DNA from 2 places in the Shewanella spartinae genome. Region 2 is predicted to be linked to the other one. Evidence: predicted binding sites of a transcription regulator. Region 2 holds the regulator's gene; the other holds the start of a gene.
The links. Region 2 encodes LexA, which represses DNA repair genes until DNA is damaged. Its sites were predicted from a motif close to TACTGTATNNNNATACAGTA; they were not measured.

Region 1 (10,565 bases), 1.8 Mb from region 2:
TCATAGATAGAAGCGAAATCTTGCTCGAAGTACTCTAAACCGAAGTAGTGAGCAACAGCACCACCTGGCAGTTCAAATGCATCGAAACCGATACCAGCATTGTACTGGTGGAAGGTAGCACGGTCTTGAGTCAGAGTAGTGGCCTTCATGTTGTTTACACCGGCTTCAGAACCTAGATCGATTCCGTTAGCTTCGTTGTAAGCAAGACCAGAGTAGCTCAGGTAGTACTCACCGATAGACTTGTTATCGGCCTTGTTGTAGTGGTAGTAGAATTCCCAAGTCGCATCGTTCCATGCGCTGATAGAACCACGAAGACCAGTCAGGTAATCTTGGTTGTAGTCATCTACGTTACCGTCACGAGTACCGATACCAACCCAACGGAAGTAACCACGAGTTTCTTCGCCGTAAGGGTTATGTGGGTTATCGGCAGACATGTTGTTCCAAGCAGCTGCTGGAGGCGCATAACGACCGAAAGAGTTGTTCTGAGTGAACATGATGCGACCGAACCACTCTACATCTTCAGCGATTTCATAGTTTGCATCTACATAAACAGTGTTACGGTCAACAGAAGCTTTGTTATAAGAAACGTTACCGTATGCATACATACAGTAAGTTGAACCTGGGCCCCAGTCATCGTCAGCTTTAACAGTCTTGAATACGTTGTCGCCGTATTGTGCTGCTAAGTCATCACAAAGTGGTGAAGCTTGAGCTTCTGAGAAGTCTGGAGAAGCAATGGTTGCACCATAGATAGACCAGCCATCAGTTTCGCTGTAAGCCTGGATTTCACCGTCACCGTTCAGGTCACGCATCCAAGGAGCTGAGAAAGCACGGTCGCCGTCAGCGATACCCTTACGGTCTTGATGGTCGAATGCAAAGGTAATGTTACCCTTATCCATTTCATAACCAGCAACCACAGAGAATTCTTTACTTGTCAGGCCGCCGTCACGGTCACGTGAACCACCACCAACGTTGAATTCGATACCTTGGAAGTTCTTCTTCATGATGATGTTAACAACACCAGCAATCGCGTCAGAACCGTAAGTAGAAGAAGCACCGTCGGTTAGAATTTCAATACGCTCAACCGCTGCCATAGGGATGGCGTTAAGGTTAGCAGAAGAACCACCTAGAGTAGGTGAACCTGGGAAACGCTTACCATCGATCAGAACTAGGGTACGGCTTGAACCAGCACCACGTAGGTTGATTGTTGCTTGAGACTGAGCAGAGCTACCAGAGCGCTCAGAGAATGAACCAAAAGAGTTTAAGTTACTGTTACGTAGCGCATCGGCTACTGTAAAGTTACCTTCAACTTTCATATCGTCTGCAGTGATCGTTGTTACAGGTGAAGCACCTTCAAGATCACTACGCTTAATGCGTGAACCAGTAACTTCAATACGTTCAACTTTATCTGCAGCTTGCTCGTCTGCCGCGAATACTGCTGGAGCAGTAAAAGCTGTCATAGCTGCACCGCCAACTAGTGCGAAACGCACTGAATTAGCTAATAAGCTGTTCTTATACATGTTGTTTCTCCCTGGACTTTATTTTTTATTTTTTTGTGAAAGTAAACACAAATAAACATCAATCGTTACACTTGTGCACATTCGCCAACAAATAGAACCACATGTGAAACATTTAATCAACAATCGCATCACTATTTTCACAGATTTAATTGGCGATCGCTCAATTTGTAGACGCCTGTCACAATAAGTCAGATTTTTGCTAGATGTAGCAAGTCGACGATTTAGGGCAAAAATTGCCGCAACAAAGTATTGCGAACAGAGAGGAGTTATGAATAAACCATATAAAACCAATGAGATATAGTATTTTGACATACGGACACTGATTACAGATAAAACTAATTTAGGTGGGCTATTAATTAGCGATTCATCAAACCAATGATCGACAAGATGTTAAATATCAGTAGTTGTAACAAAGAAGCTTAATTGTAAAATCACGCTGTCAATTGGGTAAAATCAGCAACCGTACGTAAAGAATTGATTACAAATTAACCTGCTGTTAGAGATTAAATCGCAATACCTCTCACATAAGGCAAATTCGGCAGCATTAGGGGTAGTTAAGATAAAACAAGGTAAGGACTAAGGTTAGACCCAGATCCTACTAAGACTAGACTAGGCGCAGATAGAGACTAGCCTCGAGCCAGGCAATGAGACCTAGCTTCGACTCTTGATAGACACTCAAATATTAGTGTGAAAAACCAGTCGAGCAGAATAAATAGAGTAGCTTATGGCAGGGTCATCACTCGCCATCAATGGATAAGAATTGGGATTTTAGAAAGGTAATAAAAAAGCGCCAATTAGGCGCTTTTCTTTGAATTGGTCAGACTTTCACTCGTAATGACAAGGCGTATTACAGAGTGTAACGAATACCTATGGCTATACCGTCTTCTTCGAATTTAGCTTGGGCTTCAGCATCGGCACCTTCAAACTTACTGAAGTCTTTACGACCTTCAACATAAAGCACTGTGTTGGCATCCCACACATAGTGCAGACCAACAACCACGAACTGACGCTTGAACGAAGAGTTAGGGTCAACGTTGTTAGGCTGGATCACATAGTCCTTACCGGCATCTAAGATGTTGTAAGAAACAAAGGGACGGAAACCGTTATCAAACTTGTAAGAGAACAGTGTTTCGACACCGTATGAATCCTTGATCAGACGACCCAGGTTATCGGTATCGTGGTTCTCGTTCTTGTTAAAGTTAGCCGCGCCATAGAAACCGTCGGCGTCCCAGTTACCCCAGGTCACACCCATACCGTAGATCACGTCGATTGCGGTGATCTGCTCTGAGGTCTTTCTGAAGGTGACATCAAACTCACCACGGTTGATACCAGCAGAGACAGAAAGCTTGTCGTTAACCTGATAAGTCGCAGACGCGCCATAGGTGTAGTTGTACTTAACTTCTTCTGAATCTAAGACAGGATCTTGGCTGTCCCAACGCTCTTTACAGTCGGTAGACAGGTTAGGATCATATTCACAGGTATAGAACTTATCGTTCTTTAGCTGCGCCTGAACCGCAAAGCTCAAGTCACCTACGCTGTTACGGTACTGAACGATCTTGTCACCACGACCCACACCGTTTACCGCACCATCTGCCTTGTTATAGGTGTAAACACCGGCAGCGTTACCGTCCCATACGAAACCGTAGTTAGTGTTGTAAACCACGTCATACCAAGCACCCCACTGCTTACCTATGGTCAGGCTACCATAGAGATCGTGGGCGATACCGACATAACCGAGACGGTTGTTAAGAAAGTCACCGCTCTTAGATTCGAAGTTACTCTCACTGCTGTAAACGATTTCGCTGTTACCGAATGGGTTCACACCCCACTCCAGCTTAGTGAACGCCTTCCAGCCGTCGCTCATCTCACGGGTGAAACCAAAATTGATCCGTGACGCACCGTTAACCACTTCAGTTGAACCTTGAGTGTTAATAACACGGGCATCAATAAAACCACCAATTTCTACCGCATTTTTATCGTCTTTATAGATTTCGATAGCGGATGCAGCGGGGACAAAAATGACAGCCGCTAACGCTGTTGCTATTACACTCTTCTTCATCTGTTAGTCTAACCTTTTGTTATGTTCAGTTTGCTTTATCTTATTGTGCGACATTCCGTTGTTTTATTTCGTTCCAATTTCAGCTAAAGACTAGCAAAAGATTAGCATTCCCTCAAAGACGAATATCACAATAACGGCGCTATTTTTCACCAAGTTAACTAAAGAATTCCAGAAAACTCAGACTTTACACCAAACGTTAACAACTCATCACTATCTCAACAACCAGAAAACAACTAAATTAACGACATTTGCTTGGCCACAAGATTATTGAAACTAGTGTTTAAAATTGAAAGTATGGGATCAGAAATGGGGGCGATCTGTTTATCCAGATAATACTGATAATCGATCTTTCCGAGTAGATGCTGTACAGGTTCTGCGCCGTTTTGTGTCATCAGATAGCTTATTTTTTCGCCCCGCTTGCCATGACTGTCATCGCCACTTCGTTGACACCAAAGAGTCGCCGCCTTCACATGGGGTGATGACTTGGCGGTATAGTCTTCGATATTGCGCCTGAGGCGTTTAGAAAAAATCAGCTTGTCGTCGAGTTCTCCCCGCTGCAGCGCATCCACAATTTGTTTCAAATAGCCAAGCACATCCTGCTTGGCAAACAGTCGATAATAGAGCTCGGCCTGTACCTCCCGCGCCAAGGGGCTCCAGTCACTCCTCACCTGCTCCATCCCCTTAAACACCAGCTTGAGGCTTTGGTCCTCCTGCAGGTAGGCGCCCACATAACGCTTCTTAGAGCCTTCGGTAGAGCCACGCAGTGTCGGCATGAAGAACTGCTCGAAATGTCGCTCATATTCAAGCTCGAGATAACAATCTAACTGAAACTCCTGCTTGAGCTTGAGTCGCCATTTCTCGTTGATCGATGCGACCAACTCCCTGGCAAAGGCATCGATATCACCGACACGCTCGGGCGAGGAGATATGCACGAAGGTAGAGTCAGTATCGCCATAGATAACGGTCAAGCCCAGCGCCTCAATCCATTGCTTGGTCTGCTTCATGATCTCATGACCCCTAAGGGTAATTGAGCTTGCCAGGCGCGCATCGTGGAATACGCAGCCGCGAGACCCCAGCACGCCGTATAGGGAGTTCATGATGATCTTTATCGCCTGCGACAGGGGGGCATTGGCTTCGCGCTTGGCTTCTTCGCGCTTGGCAGACAGGCTGGCGATAAGGCCGGGCAGAATAGGCGAGTTGCGACTAAACTGGGCGCCCAAAAAGCCAGGCACGGTATCATTGCCTTCTCTTACTCCCTTTACCCCGGCATTAGCCTCTGCTTTTAATCCTTCCACCAACCCCTTTGGGTCAATCAAAAACGTCCTGATGATCGACGGGTAGAGGCTCTTAAAATCGAGCACCAATATATGTTGATAGAGGCCGGGTTTAGAGTCCATCACATAGCCGCCTGGGCTCTCTATGCCATCGCTGACCGGCACGCTGGGGGCGACATAGCCGGCGCGGTGCAGATGGGGCAGATAAAGATTGTTAAACGCCGCCACCGAGGCGCCAACGCGGCCAAGCTCTAAGCCGGTTAGACGCGAACGCTCCATCACAAATGCCAACAGATCGGTTTTGGCAAAGATCTCCCACACCAGGCGACAGTCGGTAATATTGTACTGGGCCAGCGCCGCCTTATCCTCACGAAACAGGGTCGCTATCTCCTCGGCGCGGTGACTGACGTTGTGAATCGCCTTCCCCTCACCGAGTAACTCTCTGGCGACAGATTCCAGACTAAAACTGTCAAACTGATAGAAGGCCGCCTTGAGCCAGTCGATGCCATCGAGCACCACACGCCCAGGCAAGATTAAGGTCTCCGGTCGATATTTGTTATCGACCCGCCAAGAAAGCTGATTGCCTAGCCTGCCAAGCGTCAGCGGAATATTGAGCACCTTGGCCCTGCGATACAAGAGCGCCAGATCGAAGGTCACAACCGCCCAACCTATAATGATGTCGGGATCATTGAGCTTAAACCAGTCAAGCAGCGCCTTAATCAGCGCAGCCTCATTGGGCACAAGCTCGAGATACTCTGGCGGCGAGTCACATGTCTCCCCCACCATGATCACCTGCTGATAGCACTCGCCGTTGGCCGATTGACCGTACAGCCCGACACTAAAAAGCTCACCATCCATGGCACATTCGAAATCCAGCGAGACCACAGCCAGTTTAACTTCTCGATTAATATCTAGCTCACTGCGTCTGGCGCGCTCGGCGATGAGCGTTGGCGTGTCTAGTGCTTGGTTTTGCCAGTGGCCAATAAACTCCACGTCTAAGGCTATGTAACGCTCGATAAGATAACGCTGCTCGGCCCTGAGTTCAGACTCGTAAAGAGAGATCCCCTTATCGGCGGCGATACGACTGAGATGACGATAGCTTTGATTATTAGCGAAATAGAGTGCGCTGACCGGCTCATCGTCGAAGGTGGTCAAGTTAAGCGCTTCGCTGCGTACCCCACTCTCATGGTTGCCGCCGAGCAGGCTCAACTCATCCTGAGTGCGACAAAAACAGATGCGCTCGCCATTGGGCACAATGACCCGAGCTGGCCCTTCGGCCGTACTAAGGTAATAGTGTAATTCGCTGCCTTGATGGTGACGGGTTAAGATCCGCCCTTTTACGCTCACCAGCGGGGTGTTTAAATCATGCAATCCTGGCTATTATCCAATTAATTTCAATACATTAGGTGACACGACAACAAATAAGTCGTGAATTCCTTGCTTCAACTCTTCTTAGGCTATGTAATCACTGTTATTATGTACAGCATTATTTGCCAGCACTAAGCCTTCATGTTATCTGCCGACGTTAAAACCCAGATCCGAACGATTTACAAAGAGATTGCCACCGCCCTGCCTAACTTTAGGTCGCGCCGGGAACAAAATTATATCGTCGCCGAGATCTCCAAGACACTCGCCGGTGAATATGACAAGCATAGACGCATCATAGTGGTCGAGGCAGGCACAGGCATAGGTAAGTCGCTGGCTTATATCTTAGGTTCGATTCCACTGGCGTTGGCGAACAAGAAGAAGGTTTGTATCGCCACCGCCACGGTTGCCCTGCAGGAGCAGCTGCTCAACAAGGACTTACCCTTCTTCTCCAAGCAATCAGGGCTCAACTTCACCTTCGGCCTGGTAAAGGGACGTCAGCGCTATGTCTGTCTCTCTAAGCTTGAGATGCTGATCGGCGGCGATGATGGCACTCAGATGGCCATGTGGCAGACCAAGCCTGACCATAGCCAGGTCGAGCTCTTACAAGGCCTGCTGAAAGACTTTCACGAAGGACGCTGGAACGGCGAGCGAGACACACTGTCTCAGCAACTGCCGGATCACCTTTGGCAGCAGATCGCCTGCGATAAACACAGCTGCCACAGACAACTCGCCAGCCACAGACACTGCCCCTTCCATAAGGCCCGTGAAGATGTAGACACATGGGACGTACTAATTGCCAACCATAGCCTACTGTTTGCCGATCTCGAACTGGGCGGCGGGGTGATTCTGCCAGATCCGGAAGAACTCTATTATGTGATCGACGAGGCCCATCACCTACCGATAGTGGCCAGAGACTTCTCCAGCGCCCAGGCAACGCTCAGGGGCGCCATCGACTGGCTTGAAAAGGTCGGCAAAACCAGCGCCAAGCTGCAGAACCAGCTCAAGAGCAACAACATCATAGCCCCCGCCCAGGCCATGCTAGATCACATCAACGATCTCACCAGCCTGCTCACCAGCGTCGCCCAATATTGCGACGGCCAGGCAGCCAAATTTGATAACCCCGAGCGGCGCATCCGCTTCGAACACGGCAAGCTACCGGCGTCCTTGACCATGCTGGCGGAAAACCTGGCCACGGCATCGAGCAGCGCACTTAAGCAATTCAACAAGATGCTGGTGCTGCTCAACGAGGCGATTAAAGATGGCGAGCTACCTAAGCATCAGTCGGAGCAGCTACTGAGCGAGACAGGCTTCATGTTACAGCGCCTGGAGAATCTGCAGAAGTTGTGGAAGATGATGGCCAAGGAAGACAGCGCCAAGGGCGCCCCCATGGCTCGCTGGGTCGAGCACCTGGTAGGCAAACAGAGCGACTATCTGTTTAACGTCTCGCCGATCGAGGTGGGATATATGCTCGAAACCCTGCTGTGGGAGAAGGCCGCCGGCGTGGTCCTCTGTAGCGCTACCCTGAGGGCACTGAATAACTTCAACCACTTTACCCATCAGGTGGGGCTCTCCATCAACGATGGCAGTCGCTATCTGGCCATGGACAGTCCGTTTGATTTCCAGCAGAACGCGACCCTGTATCTGCCCAAGATGCGCACCGAACCCACGGACGATCGCTATACCGACGAGCTGGCGGAACAGATCCTCACCCTAATCGACGGTGAGATGGCAACCCTAGTGCTGTTTGCCTCCTACTGGCAGATGGAGAAGGTGGCCGATCTGGTCAGAAGCAAGATTAAGTCGCCGCTGCTTATCCAAGGGGAAGCCTCCCGTCAGCAGCTGCTGCAAGATCATAAGCAGCGCTGCGATAACGGCGAGGTCAGCATCATCTTCGGTACCGGCAGTTTCTCAGAGGGTCTCGACCTTCCCGGCGACTACCTGACGAACCTGATCATCACAAAACTGCCCTTTGCCGTGCCTACCTCGCCGGTGGAACAGGCACACGCGGAATACATTAAGGCAAAGGGAGGAAATCCCTTCTTACAGCTGACGATCCCAGATGCTTCGCGTAAACTGATCCAAAGTTGTGGTAGATTACTGCGTAAAGAAGAGGATTATGGCAGAATCACCATATTGGATCGCCGTTTAGTGACCAAACGCTACGGCAAATCCCTACTGGATGCCCTGCCTCCCTTTCGTCAAGTCATTGAATAGAAAGCAATCTAATAGAAAGCAACCGAATAGGATAACCATTGGATCTATTACTCGACCCAGGTAGCTGGGCGATTCTGGCTGCGACCGGCTTTATCGCAGGTTTTATCGATGCCGTCGCCGGTGGCGGTGGCCTGTTGTCGATCCCGGCCCTGCTCACCATAGGCATTCCACCCCATACGGCGCTGGGCACTAACAAGTTGGCGGCCAGCTTCGGCTCCTCCATGGCGGCCTTCACCTACTATCGCAAGCAGTTTTTCACCCCCAGATTTTGGTATCACGCCTCCATTGCCACCTTTATCGGCGCTGTCATAGGCACCTTTGTGGTCTACCTCATCGACAATCAATGGCTCGAGAAGTGGCTACCGCTATTTATCATCGCCGTGGCCCTCTATACGCTACTAAAACCCAATGCCATGGGCTGCCCCACCTATGAGCCGCCGGTAAAGCCGCCCTCTAAATTTAAGCAGTGGCGCCAAGGGCTACCGCTTGGTTTCTACGACGGATTTGCCGGCCCGGCGACCGGCGCCTTCTGGACCATCAGCAGCGTGTCTCAATATAAGCTGCCAGTGCTCAATAGCTGCGGCCTTGCCAGAGCCATGACGCTGATCAGCAACCTCACCTCACTGAGTGTGTTTCTGGCATTAGGCCAGGTGAATCTAATGGTCGGACTGTCGATGGGGCTGTGTATGATGCTAGGATCATTTATCGGCGCCCGCACCGCCATCAAGTTTGGTGTGCCTTTTATTCGCCCCCTGTTTATTACCATAGTGATACTCATCGCCATTAATCTGGCCTGGGGAGCCTGGGCATGAAGACAAATGAACTTATCCACCGCCTGCGAGTCCAACTGAAACAGTTAGAGCAAGAGGTGCTGCAACACGACAGCCTATTGCCTAAGGGCGAGCGTAAGCTGCTGCAAGATACAGAGCGATTTAACGACAATCTGTTTAATCAGGCGGGTGCTCAGCTTGGCCCCTGCATAGATCAGCTCAGTAAGAAGATTGCTCAGCTCGAGAAGTTGCTCCAGGGCAATATTTCGGCGACGACCATCGCCCTGGCCTGCGAAGGCATTCAGGACAGGTTTACCGCCCTGAGGCGCGCGTTGAATACCACGGCGCTTGGGGTAAAGTCGGCCGAGCAGCAGAAGGCGTCTCGCATCGCCCATGCGCGCAAGCGGCGACAGAAGAGCCATGCCCAGAGCGGATTTAGTTGGATCGCGGCCGGCGTGATGAATAACAGCCACCAGCTCTATGAAGAATTGAACAAACATATGAACTGGGTTCACACCTTTGAACAAAAAATTGCGCATTTGCAATCTAAGCTTGAAAACTGTCATAGTGCTGACAAAATTGCACTGCAAAATGAAATACTTTTGGTCCATCGCCGCTTAGGCAAGTGCCGACAAGCTATCAGCTATATAGAAGATCGTATTCAGGCGTTCGAACGCCCATACAAGCATCAGAATCGTTAAGGAGCAACAATGAAATCAATCAAGCCAATCACCGCTTTAATCGCTCTGCTTGGTGCCTCATCGGCAATGGCTGCCAACCTCTCCATCCCCATGGCATTCGAATACCTTGCCCTAGATGGCAAGAAGGTAGAAGGCAGCCTGTTTAATCACAAATCTGATCTTGAGCTAAGCCAAGGCACGCACAAAATCGCTATCCGTTACCATGACATGGTGCAAGACGACTTCAGCGACAGCGAAAGCTTTGTAAAATCATCTCCCTTCATCGTGACCCTGGCGGTTGACGGCGACTATGATTACCGCCTACAGCCGGCCGAAGGCGAGATCATCAAGAAGCCCAAATCATTCGCCAAATCACCAGCGGTAGTGATCAGCCGTATCGATGGCGGCGCGGTCAACTACAAGGTGACTCACACCGAGCTCACTGAAGACAGCTTCGTCAGCAAGCTGTTTAACGGCAACTCGGGTCAGGATATCGAAACAGCAGCCGCAGCCGCGACAGGTACAGCCGTCGCCGCCCATGCTACTGCGCCAGTGCAACCAGTTGGCACTGTCGAAGCCGTTACCTTACCCGCGACGCTACCGGCTAATCCAAGTGCAAGCGATGCCGCTCATGCTCAGCAGATGTTGCAATACTGGTGGCTACATGCCGACGACAAGACACG
Region 2 (10,565 bases):
CTTTGGCCAGCTCATGGCTCTGGGTGGGCACCTTGATCATGCCATAGCAGCCGGGCCAGTCGGGGCAGCCAAGGCCGGCGTCCGACAGTCGGGTGTAGGCGCCCATCAGGATAACGCATAGGGTAAAGACCAGGGTGAGTTTGAGTAGGGATGTCATCTGCATTAGCCGACCCTCGACAGTTTAAGCATCTTTCTTAAGTCGGCGATCATCGCCTTGCCCAGCATCAGCTGGGCCTGCTCATCTTCGACCTGGGCATAGCGCATCACCAGGGAGCCCAGGGGATCCACTATGATGATCTCTTCCCGGGTCAGCATCTGGCTGAGCGCCTCGGTAGCCTGGGCGGTGGTGAAGCTGAACTCACTCTCCTGCAGCGCCGCAAGATCGCTGTCTGCCTGTAGCAGTATGATGGGGTTGACCCTGTGTTGGTCCCGTCCCAGAGCGATCTGGCTCTGATGCAGTATGTAGAGTCGGTTCATGCAGGCCTGATCGCATTGGCTCGGCAGCAGGTAGATCATCTGCCAGTGCTTGGGCATGGGGTTGGCCATCGCCAGGCGGGCGTAGTTGGTATCGGGCGGCAAGAGTTCGCCCTTGTTGGTGACACCACCATTGTAGAGATTCAGACTCAGCACCAGCTTTGCCACCGCAACGGGTAAGACAAATACCAGTAGCAAGATCAGTAGGGGTTTTGCGCCTCGGCTCTTTGGGGATCTCATCTTAATCCTCTGTTGATTATTTTATGGGTTAGCGCGTGCCAGACACCGAAAAATATCAACTCCCCGAGACGGCTAGGAAGTGACCATTTACCTGGGTGAGCGCCCCGTTAATTTGGGGTGCCTATTGTTTAACCTACAGGGTCAGCTGGTTTTGCGCAACAAGTTACGGCACTCATTTGTTTTTACTGGATTCTTTATTTTTCCTCTTAAATATCAGAAGGTAAGTCATAAGCATCAGGAAGACGGTCGCCATGGAAAACCACTGTAGGGCATAGCCCTGATGCTTCTGGGCACTCATGGGGATCGGCTGCCAGGGATGGGGTAGCGCGCTGCCCGGAATCGCCTCGGGTTGAAGAATGGCGGGGGCGAGCGGCAGCCCAAGTGTTTGCGATAACTCCGGCAGGTTAAGGTTCTGGATCCGCATGGGGGAGCCCGTCTCGGCCAGCAGATGCTGACTCAGAGGGTTGCTGGCTCGCTGATAGACGCGGCCGCTCAGTGCCACCTCTCGGCTTAGTTTGGTTAGTTGGGGCAGTTTCTGTCTGTCCAGGCCGCTGTCGATAAAGCCGAGCTCGACCATCAGCAAGGGGATGTCGGCTTTGACCTCAGCTTCGACCTCGGCCTCGACACGCATCACCTGGTAGGCAAGATAACCGACGCGGCCTTCATACACCTGGTTGTCCAGCAATATGATGGGGGCGTCAACAGGTGTCGCCTTGACCTCCAGACGATAGCCGGTGAGGGGCCCGCGCTCGGCTAAGACGAGCAGACCCTGATAATCCAGTGGCGCGGCGGCCTGCTTGAGAGTGAGCGCCTGTTGCAGCGCCTGCTTCTCGGCGGCCCTGTCTAACTGCCACAGTCCCAGCTTGACCAGAATGGTGAATACCAGCAAAGTAACTAAAACGAGAAAAATCGTGCCACCGCGAATCGTGGGAGCCTTCATGAGCGAAATACTGCTATTTAAGATCGTCTTAGTACTGCTATTGGTCTTCATTATCTTTAATCTTGGCCGGGCCTTATTTGTCTTGGTGAAGGGAGAGGGCAAGGCGCCCATGAGTCAGTATCTGGGGCGGCGTGTGCTCTTCTCTGTGCTGGTGGTGCTCCTGCTATTGATTGCCTTGGGACTGGGGATTATCACCCCCAACCCCAGACCCTATTAGTCTCTCGATTCGTCGCTAAAGCACATAGACGAACACGAACAGGCAGAGCCAGACCACATCCACGAAGTGCCAATACCAACTGCCTGCCTGGAAGGCGAAATGCTTATCCGGTGTGAAATGCCCCCTCAGTACCCGCAAGAAGAGGACGAACAGAAAGATGGTCCCTAATGTCACGTGCATGCCGTGAAATCCGGTGAGCAGAAAGAAGGTGTTGCCATAGACACCGGAAGAGAGGGTCAGCCCCATCTCCTGGTAGGCGTGGGCATACTCTTTCGCCTGCAAGAAGAGGAATGCCAGACCTAAGAGTATGGTGATGCCTAACCAGAGGGTGAGCGCGGTGCGTTTGCTCTTCTCCAGGCTCACATGGGCGAAATGCAGGGTGACCGACGAGGTTAGCAGTATGATGGTGTTGTAAAGGGGCAGACCCGTCCAGCCCATGGCCTCCGTCTTGGTGCCATCGGGTGTGGTGACCAGGGGCCAGACCGCCTGGAAGTTAGGCCAAAGTACCTCGTGGGTCATGGCATTGTTCGAGGCACCGCCGAGCCAGGGCACGGCTATGGTACGGGCGTAGAGCAAGGCGCCGAAGAAGGCGGCGAAGAACATCACCTCGGAGAAGATAAACCAGCTCATTCCCTGGCGGAAGGAGCGATCCATCTGCTTAGAGTAGAGGCCAGACATGGACTCGCCGATCACTGTCCTGAACCAGCCGAAGACCATATAGAGGATAACGGCGATTCCCGCCGTAAGGATATAACCGCCGCTGGTCTGCTCCGTCTGTAACTGCTGTACATAACTGCCGGCGCCATAGGCGATGAGGAAGAGGCCGAAGGCACCAATGATGGGCCAGGCACTTTGGGCGGGGACATAGTAGTGTTCATGTTTGCTTGTCATTTCGCAGCTCCTTTCTCAACATCATCTACGTACCCCTTGTCGGTGATGTTGTATAGCGTATAAGAGAGGGTCAGTGTCGAGATCTGCTCGGGCAGCTCGGTATCGACATAGAAGATCAAAGGTAATTGCGCATCGGCATTGGCATCGAGCTTTTGCTGGTTAAAGCAGAAACACTCTGTCTTGTGGAAATAGGCCGCGCCCTGTCCCGGAGAGACAGAAGGAATAGCCTGCCCGACAATCTGCTGCGCCGAGAGGTTTTTGGCGTGAAACTGAGTACGAATCACCTCACCCGGATGCACCTGAATGCGTTTCATCTCGGGGGCGAAGACCCAGGGCATATCTTTCTGGGTCTGTGCCATAAATTCGACCGTTACCGTGCGGCTGGTGTCTATGGTCACCGCCTTATATTCGGCAGCAGTCGATTGCGTCTTACCATTGATGCCTAATTTTTCACATAGCACATCGTATAGAGGCACCAAGGCGAATCCGAAGCCGAACATGCCCACGCAACCTAACAGCAGCAGGCCGATCAGCTTACGGTTGGAGTACGCCTTAGTATCCGTCATGCTATTTCACCTCGGGTGGTGTCGAGAATGAGTGGTAGGGCGCCGGACTCGGCAATGTCCACTCCAGTCCTTCGGCGCCATCCCAAGGCTTGCTGGGCGCCGGCTCGCCGCCGCGGATGCACTTTATCACCACCACCAGGAAGATCAGCTGTGACAGGCCGAAGGCGAAGCCACCGATAGAGACTATCTGGTTGACGTCGGCAAACTGAATCGAGTAGTCCGGAATACGTCGCGGCATGCCCGCCAGCCCCAGGAAGTGCATGGGGAAGAAGAGCACGTTCACCGAGATCACCGAGCACCAGAAATGCAGCTTGCCTAGCTTCTCGCTGTACATATGCCCGGTCCACTTAGGTAGCCAGTAGTAGGCCGCCGCCATGATGGAGAAGATGGCGCCCGAGACCAGCACATAGTGGAAGTGAGCCACGACGAAGTAGGTGTCGTGGTACTGGAAATCCACCGGTGTGATGGCCAGCATCAGCCCAGAGAAGCCACCTATGGTGAAGAGTATGATAAAGGCTAGCGCAAACAGCATGGGCGTCTCGAAGGTGAGCGAGCCGCGCCAGAGGGTGGCGACCCAGTTAAATACCTTCACGCCGGTCGGCACGGCGATCAACATGGTGCAGTACATGAAGAAGAGCTCGGCGAACACAGGCATGCCAGTAGTAAACATGTGGTGCGCCCAGACCAGGAAGGAGAGGATCGCGATACTGGCGGTGGCGTACACCATGGAGGAGTAGCCGAACAGCTTCTTGCGGCTGAAGGCCGGTACTATGGCGGAGATGATGCCGAAGGACGGCAAGATCATGATGTAGACCTCGGGATGGCCGAAGAACCAGAAGATATGCTGGAACATCACAGGGTCACCACCACCGGCGGCGTCGAAGAAGCTGGTGCCGAAGAACTTGTCGGTCAGTACCATGGTCACTGTACCTGCGAGTACCGGCATCACGGCGATCAACAAGAAGGCGGTGATCAGCCAGGTCCAGACGAACAGTGGCAACTTCATCCAGCTCATGCCCGGAGCGCGCATGTTGACTATGGTCACGATCACGTTGATGGCGCCCATGATGGAGCTGATACCCATGATGTGCACCGAGAAGACAAACAGCGCCGTGCTGTCCGGGCTATAGGCCGTCGACAGAGGGGCGTAGAAGGTCCAACCAAAGTTAGGCCCGCCACCCTCCATAAACAGCGAGCTGAGCAGGATCGCAAAGGCGAAGGGCAAGATCCAGAAGCTCCAGTTGTTCATCCGCGGCAGGGCCATATCTGGCGCGCCTATCATCATAGGGATCAGCCAGTTGGCCAGGCCGGTAAAGGCTGGCATCACGGCGCCAAACACCATGATGAGGCCATGAACCGTGGTCATCTGGTTGAAGAAGTTGGGCTCCACCAATTGCAGACCTGGCTGGAACAGCTCGGCGCGGATCACCATGGCCATGGCGCCGCCGGTCAAGAACATGATGAAACTGAACCAGAGATACAGGGTGCCAATATCTTTATGGTTGGTGGTAAACAGCCAACGTTTTATGCCCGTCGGGTGCTCCTCATGGTGGGTCGAATGTTCGCCAATATGAGTGGCATCCATATCTGCTTCACGCGTAATTGCATTCATAATGCCTCCCTATTGACCCTGTTGATTGACGTCTGTTGCCTGAACCATGTCGCCTGTGTTGTTACCCCAGGCGTTACGCTCATAGGTGATCACCGAGGCGAGCTCCTGTGGCGTTAATTGGCTGGCGAAGGCCTGCATGGCGGTGCCAGGCTTACCGTGAAGCACTATGTTTAGGTGATTTTCAACTGGCCCAGTGGCGATGGCGCTGCCTTTGAGTGCCGGGAAGGCGCCGGGTAATCCCATGCCGGTGGCCTGATGACAGGCGGCGCAGTGACCGAGGTAAACCTGCTCTCCCTTGGTCATCAGCTCATCCATGGTCAGATCGTCTAACACAGGTGCTTGAGATTCCTCGGCGGCGGAGCTTGCTGCTGCACTCGATTCGGCCGTCGGGGTAGGCATAGATTGAACCGCTTCGGCAGCTGTATCTGCTCCTGTATTAGCGCCGCTCGATGCGCCTGAGTTTGCCTTGTTAACGTCGGCTGCCTGCACCGTATCGCCCGTGTCGTTACCCCAGGCGTTTCGCTCGAAGGTGACCACGGCGGCTATCTCTGTGGCGGTGAGCTGCTGGGCGAAGGCCTGCATCGCTGTGCCGGAGCGGCCATGTAGCACCACATCTAGGTGATCGGCGACAGGGCCCTTGATGATTGGGCTGCCTATGAGTGACGGGAATACACCAGGTAAACCGGCACCATTTGGCTGGTGGCAGGCGGCGCAGCGGGCCATATAGACCTGTTCGCCCTGGGTCATCAGCTCTTCTTTCGACAGGGTTTTCGACAAGGCAGCCTGGGCCTCGGCGGCGGCCGCGCTGGCCTGTGCCTCCTGCTCGACAATCCAGTTGTCGAAATCGGCTTCGGAAAGTACCTGCACCACGATCGGCATGAAGCCGTGATCCTTACCACAAAGCTCGGCGCACTGGCCGCGGTAGATGCCTGGCTTGTCGATGCGGGTCCAGGCCTCGTTGATAAAGCCTGGGTTAGCATCCTTCTTCACCGCGAAGGCCGGGACCCACCAGGAGTGGATCACATCCTCCGAGGTCATCAGGAAGCGGATCTTACGATTGACCGGCAATACCAGTGGCTTGTCGACCTCCAGCAGATAGTGTTCGCCTTTGGTCTCCTTGCCTTCTATCTGTTCTCTGGGGGTCGCCAGCAGGCTGTAGTAGCTGATGTCTTGATCAAAATAGCTGTAGTGCCATTTCCATTGGGAACCTGTGATCTTAATGGTGAGATCGGCATTGCTGGGGTCTTCCATGGCGATGAGGGTCTTGGTGGCCGGGATGGCCATGAGGATCAAGATGACAAAGGGAACGAGCGTCCAGGCGATCTCTACCTTAGTGCTCTCATGAAAGTTTGCCGCAACGGCACCCTTAGAGCGTCTATGGTTGATGATGGCGTAGATCATCACCCCAAAGACGACTAGGCCTATGGCACAACAGATATAGAGAATCGTCATATGAAGGCTAAACACCTTATTGCTGATCTCTGTGACCCCTGATGTCATATTTAGGGGCATATCTGCTGCGAGTATGGTGGGCGTAAATAGCAACGCCAGCAAACAACACAACACTTGCTTCACTAGACTTCTCCTCTGTCAATTGCGAAGGCAACTACAAAGAAGAGCCACACAGTATGTCTCGGCTCTATGCAAACTCTTCAGTTCCCAAAAAAGCAACGATGACTTCAAAGTGCGTCGGTGGTGAATCTCTTGTTCTGCTGGTGGTGACCACGCTTGCACTTACGGCTGAATATATCAGACCAATTTCAGCTTCTATGGGCGAGGTATTACAGGTTCATTTTCGCCGCTCAAGCCGACAACCAAATTGTGCGATATAACAAATAATCGTTGATATCTCTTACTAACTTAATGGCTGTTTAAATATTGATCAAGATCACTTTTATTTTATTTTGCTAAACAAAACAGACACAAAAACGCCCCTTGCGGGGCGTCTGTATGGAAAGGTGGGGCGCGGAATATCAGTGTAGCGAACCGAACAGACTCAAGGTCTGGCCGCTGAGATCCTCTTGGGGAAAAGGGTTGGCAGGTAAGTGACCGTTCGCATCTTCGATCACCACCCCTAGGGCGCGGGTATTCTTGGCAACTATCTGTAGGCGACGACTGTCACGGGCATCCAGGGTTTGTGCCCAGCAGATCACCGCACTGGATGTACCACTTGTGAGGGCTTTTTCCATCGCCCACAGGGTTTCGACCTCATCCTTGGTGTGTACCAAGAGGATGCGATCCATACGCACACCGCCATCGGCCAGCATCTGTTTGTAGCCTATGTTAGGTGGGCTGATCAACACCACCCATTGTCCCTGCTGACTGAGTCTGGCTAGCTCCGGGGTGAGGGCCTGCAGCTCTTGCTTCCCCTGAGTAGAACTTGCCGTAGTCGAGATAGTGTTGCCATCGCCGCGCTTAAGTGAGCTGTCGAGATCGACCCACAGCCCTGGATGGCGTGGCGCCATGCCCATTAGGTTGTTCATTGCCAGTCTCCATTTCGAATAACGCCGACGGCCAGGCCTTCGATGCTCAGGCTCTGGGTGGTGAGGTCCACCACGATAGGGGAATACTCTTCATTTTCGGCATGCAGATAGACGGTTCTGCCACGCCTCTCGAAGCGTTTAACCGTTACATCATCTTCCACGCGCGCCACGACTATCTGGCCGTTTCTTGCCTGTTCGACCTTATGTACCGCGAGTAGATCGCCCTCGAGAATGCCTATATCTTTCATACTGTCACCCCTGACGCGCAGCAGGAAGTCGGCGCTGGGGCGGAACATGCTAGGGTCAACCTGATAGTGTTGCTCCACATGCTCCTGGGCCAGGATGGGCTCACCGGCGGCTACCTGACCTATAAGGGGCAGGCCGAGATCTTCTGGCTCTTCCTCTTGGGTCAGCTTGATGCCACGTGAGGTGCCGGGCATGATTTCGATGCAGCCTTTCTTGGCCAGGGCCTTGAGGTGTTCCTCGGCGGCGTTGGCACTCTTAAAGCCTAAGCGACGCGCAATTTCCGCACGGGTAGGCGGCATGCCCGTGTCGGCAATATTGCGTTTAATCAGATCTAAAATCTCGGCTTGTCTCGGGGTTAAGGGTCTCATGATTAATCCTGTCTTTCCATACAGTACCTGTCAGTATATACAGTATTTTATACAGTGCAAGTATTAACCAGATTTTCTCCCAATCCCATCAAGTGATTAGCGCCTACAGCGTGATTGATTAGCCGAGTTGCGTCTGCTCAAGTGAGAGCAGCAGATGATGATAATCGTCGATGGCCGGGAAGTCGGCAAACTGCTTGTGAGGCTTCTGGCTGTCGGGATTTTTGATCCCCAGCTGGTAGCCGACGCCAGCCTGCTTGGCCGCCTGTAGTATGGGCTCGCTGTCGTCGATAAACAGGCAACGGCTGGGATCCAAGGAGAACTGATTAAACAGGTGACGCCAAAATTGTGGGTGTTCCTTGGGATAGCCGGTGGCGTGACTCGAGAGCATCTCATCGAGTCCCTTAGCCAGCTCTGTATGCTCGAGTTTCAGCGCCAGGCTGTGGGGATGGGCGTTGGTGACCAAGATGCGCCGCTTGCTGTGTCTGGCCAGTGCGGTGAGAAAGGGCATGCTGTCCTGACGCAGCTGGATCCTGTCCACCAGAGTGTGGTGTAAAGCCAGGATGTCCAAATCCAGCTCCTGTTGCCAATATTCAAGGCAATACCACTCCAGGGTGCCGAACACCTTGGCGTAGGCATCCTCCACCAGTTGTTGGGCGTCGGCCTTTGGGATCTGCCTTTGTTCACACAAGGCCTGAGGCACCAGGCTAAGCCAGAAATGGTTGTCGAAATGCAGATCCAACAGGGTGCCGTCCATATCCAGCAGCACGGTATCTATCTTATTCCAGGGAAACATAAAGCGAGTAAAAAAATTCCTTGGTTTGAGTTGTGGATTAGGCCCATCATAGTAAGATTGAGTGGTTAAGCAAACGCCATTTTTATCAGGAAGTTTCATGCCGGACAAAAAGCCGCAGATCCTACATGCCGAAGTTGTTGCCCAGAGCCGTCTGTTTCAGATAGAGCAGGTGCATTTAAAATTTTCGAACCAGGTCGAGCGCCAGTATGAGCGCATGAAGGGCAATGCCCGTGGCGCCGTGATGGTGGTGCCTGTGCATGGCGAGGAGCTATTGCTGGGACGCGAATATGCGGCGGGTACCCACAGCTATGAGCTGGGTTTCCCCAAGGGCCTGGTGGATCCCGGGGAGACCCATGCGGAGGCGGCCAACCGAGAGCTGCAGGAAGAGATAGGTTTTGGTGCGCGTAAGCTGACCCATCTGATGGAGTTGAGCCTGGCGCCAGGCTACTTTGCCAGCAAGATGCAGATCTTCGTCGCCGAAGATCTGTATGAGAGTCGATTGCAGGGTGACGAGCCCGAACCCATAGAGGTGGTACGCTGGCCATTGAGCCAGTGGTCTGAGCTGTTATTAGAAGATGATTTTTCCGAATCTCGAAGCGTTAGCGCCTTGTTTTTGGCACAGAAACATCTAAAACTAAAGTAGTTAAACCGAATTATCATATTAGGCATTGCCAGATGTAGGCTGTTGGAGTTGTGATGAAGCCAGAAGAGTATGTTGAGCAGGCGATTTCGATTGCCATCGAGGCGGGTGAGGCCATCAAAGGGATCTACCTCGAGGGCAGTTTTGACAAAGAGGTGAAATCCGACAATACCCCGGTGACCTCTGCCGATATCGCGGCCCATGAGATCATCTCTTCCCAGCTAATCAGCCTTACCCCAGAGATCCCCGTCCTCTCTGAAGAAGATGCCGATATTCCTTTCTCCGAGCGCGCCGATTGGCAGCGTTACTGGTTGGTAGACCCTCTCGATGGCACGGGTGAGTTTATCGCCGGTAGCGGCGACTTCTCGGTGATCATCGCCCTGGTCGAGCACAATCGTCCCATCATGGGAATCGTCTATGTGCCCATGACGGGTGTGGTTTACTATGCCGTGGCAGGCCTGGGTGCCTACAAGCGTAGCAGCAAGGGCGAGGTGCGTATCGCCAGCAAGCAGCTAACCAAAGACGATGAGCCCTGCCTGCGTCTGGCGGTGAGCCGCCGTCAGGATCCTCAATCTGTGTTGAAGCTCTTCAATCATCCTAAGCATTGTGAACTCGTGGTGCTTGGCGGTGCGGCGCTAAAGAGCTGCCTGGTGGCAGAGGGCCGCGCCGACTGCTATGTGCGCATCGGCCCAACCGGCGAGTGGGACACAGGCGCGGCGCAGATCATCATCGAAGAGGCCGGTGGTCAGGTAATGGATCTCGAGTTGCAGCCGTTGAGCTACAACGAGCGCGAATCACTAGAGAACCCCAACTTCATCGTCGTGGGCTCGACTCACCTGCCCTGGGATGAGCTGTTAACCGGTGAATAATCCTAATCTTATCAGTGTCGAGGCGGCTTGTAAGACTCAGCTGCCGGCGATCTATCGTCTCGAGCAGGGGCTCTTTGGCGACCATGCCTACCCGGATTTTTTCTTTCGTCAGAGCTTCGATTGTTGGCCGAGCGGGTTGCTTGTCGCCTGCGATAACGCTGAACGCCTGCTCGGTTACATCTTGCTGGCCAGGAGTGAACAGGCCGACTGTGCCTGGATCCTCTCT

Region 1: a site for LexA is predicted at 6,317-6,336, ahead of dinG (ATP-dependent DNA helicase DinG). Genes of this name have one in related genera too.

The regions. Positions count from the first base shown of each region.
Region 1 covers NZ_CP080418.1:2,948,233-2,958,797, forward strand. The annotation lists gene K0I31_RS12925 (TonB-dependent receptor) at 1-1,517, opposite strand, end outside; gene K0I31_RS12930 (porin) at 2,365-3,576, opposite strand; gene K0I31_RS12935 (DNA polymerase II) at 3,810-6,197, opposite strand; gene dinG (ATP-dependent DNA helicase DinG) at 6,360-8,432, shown strand; gene K0I31_RS12945 (sulfite exporter TauE/SafE family protein) at 8,471-9,244, shown strand; gene K0I31_RS12950 (primosomal replication protein) at 9,241-9,903, shown strand; gene K0I31_RS12955 (DUF2057 domain-containing protein) at 9,913-10,565, shown strand, end outside.
Region 2 covers NZ_CP080418.1:129,923-140,487, forward strand. The annotation lists gene K0I31_RS00590 (COX15/CtaA family protein) at 1-163, opposite strand, end outside; gene K0I31_RS00595 (redox-active disulfide-containing membrane protein) at 163-714, opposite strand; gene K0I31_RS00600 (SURF1 family protein) at 887-1,654, opposite strand; gene K0I31_RS00605 (DUF2909 domain-containing protein) at 1,653-1,871, shown strand; gene K0I31_RS00610 (cytochrome c oxidase subunit 3) at 1,887-2,762, opposite strand; gene K0I31_RS00615 (cytochrome c oxidase assembly protein) at 2,759-3,328, opposite strand; gene ctaD (cytochrome c oxidase subunit I) at 3,330-4,940, opposite strand; gene coxB (cytochrome c oxidase subunit II) at 4,950-6,515, opposite strand; gene K0I31_RS00630 (cell division inhibitor SulA) at 6,914-7,423, opposite strand; gene lexA (transcriptional repressor LexA) at 7,420-8,037, opposite strand; gene yrfG (GMP/IMP nucleotidase) at 8,156-8,830, opposite strand; gene nudE (ADP compounds hydrolase NudE) at 8,928-9,473, shown strand; gene cysQ (3'(2'),5'-bisphosphate nucleotidase CysQ) at 9,527-10,339, shown strand; gene K0I31_RS00655 (GNAT family N-acetyltransferase) at 10,332-10,565, shown strand, end outside.